Regions from separate parts of the Pseudomonas sp. LB3P25 genome, predicted to be linked through region 2. Evidence: riboswitches for the same ligand, from Rfam matches in the RefSeq annotation. Region 2 holds a riboswitch; the other holds the start of a gene.
The links. Region 2 has a riboswitch for cobalamin ahead of cobW (cobalamin biosynthesis protein CobW). Riboswitches for the same ligand answer to the same signal wherever they lie in the genome.
Positions count from the first base shown of each region.

Region 1: linked by a shared signal. The riboswitch ahead of cobO (cob(I)yrinic acid a,c-diamide adenosyltransferase) and the one ahead of cobW (cobalamin biosynthesis protein CobW) in region 2 are both predicted to bind cobalamin.

Region 1 covers NZ_CM142711.1:5,343,583-5,347,252, reverse strand. Annotated here, with positions in the region: gene ACYZTW_RS24590 (PQQ-dependent sugar dehydrogenase) at 1-840, opposite strand, end outside; gene ACYZTW_RS24585 (hypothetical protein) at 909-1,493, opposite strand; cobalamin riboswitch at 1,648-1,879, shown strand; gene cobO (cob(I)yrinic acid a,c-diamide adenosyltransferase) at 1,961-2,572, shown strand; gene ACYZTW_RS24575 (cobyrinate a,c-diamide synthase) at 2,569-3,670, shown strand, end outside.
Region 2 covers NZ_CM142711.1:4,257,316-4,260,985, forward strand. Annotated here, with positions in the region: gene cobN (cobaltochelatase subunit CobN) at 1-407, opposite strand, end outside; gene cobW (cobalamin biosynthesis protein CobW) at 411-1,472, opposite strand; cobalamin riboswitch at 1,575-1,789, opposite strand; cobalamin riboswitch at 2,041-2,269, shown strand; gene ACYZTW_RS19400 (CbtB domain-containing protein) at 2,390-2,593, shown strand; gene ACYZTW_RS19405 (CbtA family protein) at 2,605-3,312, shown strand; gene ACYZTW_RS19410 (cobalamin biosynthesis protein) at 3,309-3,670, shown strand, end outside.

The DNA.
Region 1 (3,670 bases), 1.1 Mb from region 2:
CCGCTCGTTGACGGCCGTCCACAAGGCACCGCTCCGAGGTTCCCAGGCCATGCCGTTGGGGTTGCGCAGGCCCGAGGCGAAGATCCGATGGTTGCCGGTGGCGCGATCCACTTCCCAGATCGCCGCTCGACCTTCTTCCTTGTCCATGCCGTTTTCCGCAACGTTGCTGTTGGAGCCTACCGTGACGTATAGCTTGCTGCCGTCCTTGCTGGCGATGACGTTTTTGGTCCAGTGGTGATTCAGCGTACCGCCCGGCAGGTCGATCACCTTCATCGGCTGCGACTTGATCGCCGTCTCGCCGTTTTCATAGTGGAAGCGCAGCAAGCGGTCCGTGTCGGCGACGTACAGGTCATTGCCGACCAGGGTCATGCCGAAGGGTGAGTTGAGGTTTTCCAGGAACACTGTGCGGGTTTCGGCGATCCCGTCGTGGTCCTTGTCCCGCAGCAGCGTGATGCGGTTCGGGCTCGGTACTTTGGCCCCGGCACGGCCCATGACTTTGCCCATGACCCAGCCACGAATGCCTTTGCCGTCATCGGGTTTGGGCGGTGCGTTGGTTTCGGCGACCAGCACGTCGCCGTTAGGCAGCACGTAGAGCCAGCGCGGGTGATCGAGGCCTTCGGCAAAAGCCGCCACCTGAGTCCCCGTCGCGGCGATCGGTTTCGCGCCGTTCGGCCAGCCGATCGCCGGGGCGATGTTCATCGTCGGGATCAGGGTCTTGTTCGGTTCTGGCAGCTTGGGTGACGGGCCGGTGCCGTCGGAGACTTGCAGCCTGGAGGTTTCACCACAGGCGGCAAGCCCTCCGGCGAGCACGATGACGAGAACGAGCTGGGGCTTGCGCATGCTGATCTTCCCTATGAATGCATTGACCTAATCAATAGAGAAGCGCCGGTGCGCGATGGTTCAACCGGTCAGCCGCGGGCTTCCTTGAACAGCACGGCGATGCCGGGGTGATAGTTGCCGGCTTCATTGCGCAACTTGCGATAGGCATAGGGGAAGTACCAGGCTACCGCGCAGGTGTGTTCCTTTTGCAGGTCGTCGACCATGTCCTGGAGTTCTTCCGGGGTGGCGCTTTGTTGAGCTTTTTGCGGCGCGACGAACAGGCAGCCGAGTTTCAGGTCGCTGGCGTAGCTGATGCGCTTGGCGTCGTTGGTGATGTCCTGCAATGCTTGAGTCAGGTTCAGGCTGTTGACGCGTGGCCAGCGCTGGGTTGCTTGAAGGTAAGCGCGTTCTTCGCTGGTCGCGATAAACAGATCGGCGCGGCCATTGCGTTCGCCTTCTTCGGTCTGTTTACGGGTTGGCGTTTGTTGCAGCGTAACCATTTCCGCCATCCAGGCCGCGGCGGAAAGCAGGCTCAGGTTGGCTTTTTCGTCGAACCAGTAAGGCGTGTCGTTGTCGCCGCGCACGGCGTTGTAGCGGTCGATACAGTCAAACCAGCGTTCCAGCACCGGTCGCAGGAATTCCAGCTTCGGATTGCTGATGATCATGCCTTGCATGTGGCTCACCCTTGTTATTGTGTTGTGAGGTTGTGGCTCTTTGATATCACTGCTGAGAGTGTGGCACAAGATTGGCGTCAGATAATTGATCGACGGCAGTTATTCGCTCGCAGGCTGCCCGTCTTCAATTGACGCTCCATCCCCAACCCTCTAACCTTCGCGGCTTGTTTCAGGTGCTCTGTGACCTTGGTCGACAGAGTGAAACAGGGAAGCCGGTGAGCGATCTCTTCAATTCATGAAGGCTCACGATCCCGGCGCTGCCCCCGCAACGGTAAATGAGTGAAGACTGCGCCTTGAGCCACTGTGTTGATATCAACATGGGAAGGCGCGCAGCCAGGCCAACGCCGCTCATGAGCCCGGAGACCGGCCTGATCCATCCAGCGGCATCACGGTGGGCGATGCCAGGCTTCTTGCCGTCTATTCTTGTGCCTGCCCGCCGTTATCCAGCCTCAACGGAGAGCTCCCCCATGACTGATACCCCCGATCGTGACGAACGTCATCTGGCGCGCATGCTGCGCAAAAAAGCCGTGATCGACGAACGCATCGCCAATTCCCCGAATGAATGTGGCCTGCTGCTGGTGCTGACCGGCAACGGCAAAGGCAAAAGCAGCTCGGCCTTCGGCATGCTCGCCCGGTCCATGGGCCACGGCATGCAGTGTGGCGTGGTGCAGTTCATTAAAGGGCGCAGCAGCACCGGCGAAGAACTGTTCTTTCGGCGCTTTCCGGAACAGGTGCGTTTTCATGTGATGGGCGAGGGCTTCACCTGGGAAACCCAGGATCGCCAGCGTGACATCGCCGCCGCCGAAGCCGCATGGGCGGTGTCCCGCGAATTGCTGCGTGATCCGTCGATCGGCCTGGTGGTGCTGGATGAATTGAACATCGCCCTCAAGCACGGTTATCTGGATCTCGATCAAGTGCTCAGCGACTTGCAGGCCCGTCCGCCGATGCAGCACGTGGTGGTGACCGGTCGCGGCGCCAAGCCGGAAATGATCGAACTGGCCGACACCGTCACCGAAATGGGCGTGATCAAGCACGCGTTCCAGGCCGGGATCAAAGCGCAAAAAGGCGTCGAATTGTGAGTCAACCACGTCATTGCCCGGCGGTATTGATTGCCGCGCCGGCCTCCGGTCAGGGCAAGACCACCGTCACCGCCGCACTGGCCCGTTTGCATCGCAATCAGGGGCGCAAGGTGCGCGTGTTCAAATGCGGCCCGGACTTTCTCGACCCGATGATTCTCGAGCGCGCCAGCGGTGCGCCGGTGTATCAACTGGACATGTGGATGGTCGGCGAGCAGGAAAGTCGTCGACTGTTGTGGGAAGCGGCCGGCGAAGCCGATCTGATCCTCATCGAAGGCGTCATGGGCTTGTTCGACGGTACGCCGTCCAGCGCTGATCTGGCGCGACACTTCGGTGTGCCGGTGCTGGGGGTGATCGACGGCACTGCCATGGCCCAGACCTTTGGCGCACTGGCGTTGGGGCTGGCGCGTTATCAGCCGGACTTGCCGTTTGCTGGCGTGTTGGCCAATCGTGTTGGCACGTTGCGGCACGCGCAATTGCTCGAAGGCAGCCTGACTGAAGGCTTGCGCTGGTACGGCGCGTTGTCCCGGGAAACCGGGATCGAATTGCCGAGTCGACACCTCGGTCTGGTTCAGGCCAGTGAGCTGAACGATCTCGATCTGCGCCTCGATGCGGCAGCCGATGCGCTGGCCAGCAGTTGCGAAGTCGCGCTGCCACCGGCGGTGGAATTCGCCGCTCCTGATGTGATCGCTGTCGAGCCTCTGTTGGCCGGCGTTCGTATCGCTGTAGCCCGTGACGAAGCGTTTGCCTTCACCTACGGCGCAAGCCTGGATTTGCTGCGGGCCATGGGCGCTGAGTTGCTGTTTTTCTCGCCGATCCGTGACACGCAATTGCCGGAGGCAGATAGCCTCTACCTGCCAGGCGGTTATCCCGAATTGCACCATGTGGCGCTGTCAGAGAACACCACAATGCTGACTGCAATCCGCGCTCACCATGCGGCGGGCAAACCGTTGTTGGCGGAGTGCGGCGGCATGCTGTATTTGCTCGATTCGTTGACCGATGTCGAGGGGGCTCGCGCTGAACTGGTCGGCTTGCTGGCGGGGGATGCGGTGATGCAAAAGCGTCTGGCTGCGTTGGCGTTGCAGGCGGTCGAACTGCCGG
Region 2 (3,670 bases):
CGATCGCGGTCGCAGGCAGCCACCGTGCTCAGCTCGCTGAGTTCCGGGTCCGGGCGGTCATCGCCGGGCACCAGAATCAGCTGCACGCCGCGCTCCGACAGTTGCACCAGTTGCTCGACGCCGTAACGCCAATAGGCGATGCCGCCGTGCAGCGAAATCAAAATGACCTTGGCGTGGCGCAGCACTTCGTCGACATACAGGTCGACCGACGCGTGGTTCTGCACCTGCATCGGGTTGGCCAGACGCACGCTCGGGTAATCATCCGGCAACTGCTGCGCCGCCTCGGCGAGCAGTGCGAGGCTGGAGTCGCCGCTGCACAGGATCACCAGCTCGGCGGGAGTTTGTCCAAGGTCGGCAATGTTGTCATCCGACACGAAACCGCCGGGCTGGGTCCTGAGCAGGTGCATGGCTTAAACGCTGAGCGCAGCGCGCAATTGCGTTTCGAGCAGCGCGGCGTCCAATTCCTGGCCGATCAACACCAGGCGCGTGGTGCGCGCTTCATCGGCGCCCCACTGACGGTCAAAGTGTTTGTCGAAACGCGTGCCCACGCCCTGGATCAGCAGGCGCATCGGTTTGTTCGGGATCGCCGCAAAACCTTTGACGCGCAGGATGCCGTGCTGGACCACCAATTGGGTCAGCGCGTCCAGCAGCAGGCTTTCGTCGGCTGACGGCAGTTCGATGGAAATCGAATCAAAAGCATCGTGGTCGTGATCGTCTTCGCCTTCATGGTGGTGATCGTGATGGCTGTGACGGCTGTCGATGTGTTCTTCGGAACCGGCGCCGAGACCGATCAGCACGTCCAGTGGCAGACGACCGCTGCTGGCTTCGATGACTTTCACCGCGGGCGGCAGCTCTTCAGCGACTTCCAGGCGTACACGGGCCAGGTCTTCAGGGCTGATCAGGTCGGCCTTGTTGAGAATCACCAGGTCGGCGCTGGCCAGTTGGTCGGCGAACAGTTCGTGCAGCGGCGATTCGTGGTCCAGGTTGGGGTCGAGTTTGCGCTGGGCATCGACCTGGTCCGGGAAAGCCGCGAAGGTGCCAGCGGCGACCGCTGGGCTGTCGACCACGGTGATGACCGCATCAACGGTGCAGGCGCTGCGGATTTCCGGCCACTGGAAGGCTTGCACCAGCGGTTTTGGCAGGGCCAGGCCGGAGGTTTCGATGAGGATGTGGTCGAGGTCGCCGCGACGGGCCACCAATTCGCGCATCACCGGGAAGAATTCTTCTTGGACGGTGCAGCACAGGCAGCCGTTGGCCAATTCGTATACGCGGCCGTTGGCTTCTTCTTCAGTGCAGCCGATGGAGCACTGCTTGAGAATTTCACCGTCGATGCCCAGCTCGCCGAACTCGTTGACGATCACCGCAATGCGGCGGCCCTGAGCGTTGTCGAGCATGTGCCGCAGCAAGGTGGTTTTGCCCGAGCCGAGGAAGCCGGTAACGATGGTGACGGGGAGTTTGGCCAATGTTTTCATCGGATGCCCTTTGGCAAGGTGGCGGGCATACGGGACGACGACCGGCAACGCGGACGCGCGTGCCTGAACAGTTCGCCACCGGATCACCCCGCCCGGTTGAAAGTGAGAATCTGTGTCGAGGCAGGTCTCCTGGCTGACGGTTTGCCGGGCTTGTGGGCCTGGCATTCGCTGCGCCTTCCCGCGAACCCGTTGCACAGGGTTTGCAGTGGCGTGGCAGCGAACATCACCGTTCACAGTTGCGGGGGCAGCCGCGGCATCGACCGCGTTCCCTTCTTAGCTTCGGCAGACGCCGAAGAACCTCGAAAGCGCAAGGCTACGCATCGTGTGGGGGCGGGTCAATGTTCAGAAGTTGATTGCGATCCCTGTGGCGAGGGGATTTATCCCCGTTCGGCGGCGAAGCCGTCGCAAGACCTGTTTGCGGGGTAAGCCTGAAGAATGCAGGGGGCCGCTTCGCAGCCCAACGGGGATAAATCCCCTCGCCACAGATAAATACCCTCACCGCAGATATCCACCTCACCACAGAGTTGAGAACCCATGCCAATTGACGCCCAACCCCCGCCCATGCTCTCCTACACGCCTTGTTACGGGTGCCCTTCACAGGGTGAAACGGGAAACCGGTGAATCATGTGCTTTACTCTAAAGTCATGTCAGTCCGGTGCTGCCCCCGCAACGGTAAGCGAGCGAAGCGTCAGATCCACTGTGCCAGCAGTTCGGCATGGGAAGGTGATGCTTGCAGGTCAAGGCGAAAGCCAGTGCCCCTCGTGAGCCCGGAGACCGGCCCGCAACACAAAGTGACCATTACGATCACTGAATAACAAACCCGCGGTGGGCGGGCGCTGTTTGAACCTCTGCGATCCCGATTCGCAGGGGTCTTCCATGCGCTCTATTCACCCCCTGACAGACCAGAGGGAAGCGCCATGTCGATCATTAGCAGCACCGGCAGCAACACTGATAAGAGCACCGCCAGCACTACCACGACCCTGACTCAACGCCTGACCGCCGCCGTGTGTGCGTCGATCCTTGGCGCTAGCCTTGTGTATTTCGCCGGTTTCTCGCACATCGAAGCGGTGCACAATGCCGCGCACGATACCCGCCACAGCTCTGCGTTCCCGTGCCATTGAGACCTGCCGACATGATCAAGCGTATTGCGCAAACCGCAGGGTTCACCGGGCTCCTGGCCGCCCTGCTGCTGACCTTGCTGCAAAGCTTCTGGGTGGCTCCGCTGATTCTGCAGGCTGAGACTTACGAAAAATCCGAGCCCGCCGCTGTTGAGATTCACGAACACGCCGCGGGTGCTGTCGCCGCTCACACTCACGATGCTGAAGCCTGGGAACCGGAAGACGGCTGGCAGCGCGTGCTGTCCACCACGGGCGGCAACCTGGTGGTAGCGGTCGGTTTCGCGCTGATGCTCGCCGGCCTCTATACCTTGCGCGCTCCGACCAAAACCTCCCAAGGTCTGCTCTGGGGCCTGGCCGGTTACGCGACGTTCGTGCTGGCACCGACCCTCGGTCTGCCGCCTGAGTTGCCGGGCACTGCCGCTGCTGATTTGGCGCAACGGCAAATCTGGTGGATAGGCACAGCTGCCTCCACCGCGGTCGGCATCGCATTGATCGTGTTCAGCCGTCACTGGCTGATGAAAGTGCTCGGCGTGGCCATTCTGGCTGTTCCTCATGTGATCGGCGCACCACAACCGGAAGTCCACTCGATGCTCGCTCCGCAAGCCCTGGAAACTCAGTTCAAAATCGCTTCGCAGCTGACCAACATGGGATTCTGGCTGGCCCTGGGCCTGATCAGTGCCTGGTTGTTCCGCCGCAAAAGCGATGGTCAGTACCACGCATGAGTGACACCAGCGCAGCGCCGCCCCTGGTGGTCGGCCTGGGCTGCCAGCGCGGCTGCCCCGTCAGTACGCTGCGGGCGCTGCTCGATCAGGCGTTACAGGCTCATAAAATCGAACTTCACCAGATCAAGGCCCTGGCCAGCATCGACCTGAAGCGCGAAGAACCTGGCCTGATCGAATTGGCCGAACAGCTTGCGTTACCCTTGCAGTATTTCAGCTGCGAACAATTGTCCGTCTATCAACCGCAACTTAGCCATCGTTCAGACATCGCGTTCGAACGCACCGGCTGCTACGGCGTCGCGGAAAGTGCCGCCCTGGCCTTGGCCGAACAGTTGGCCCAGGCACCGGCAAAATTGCTGAT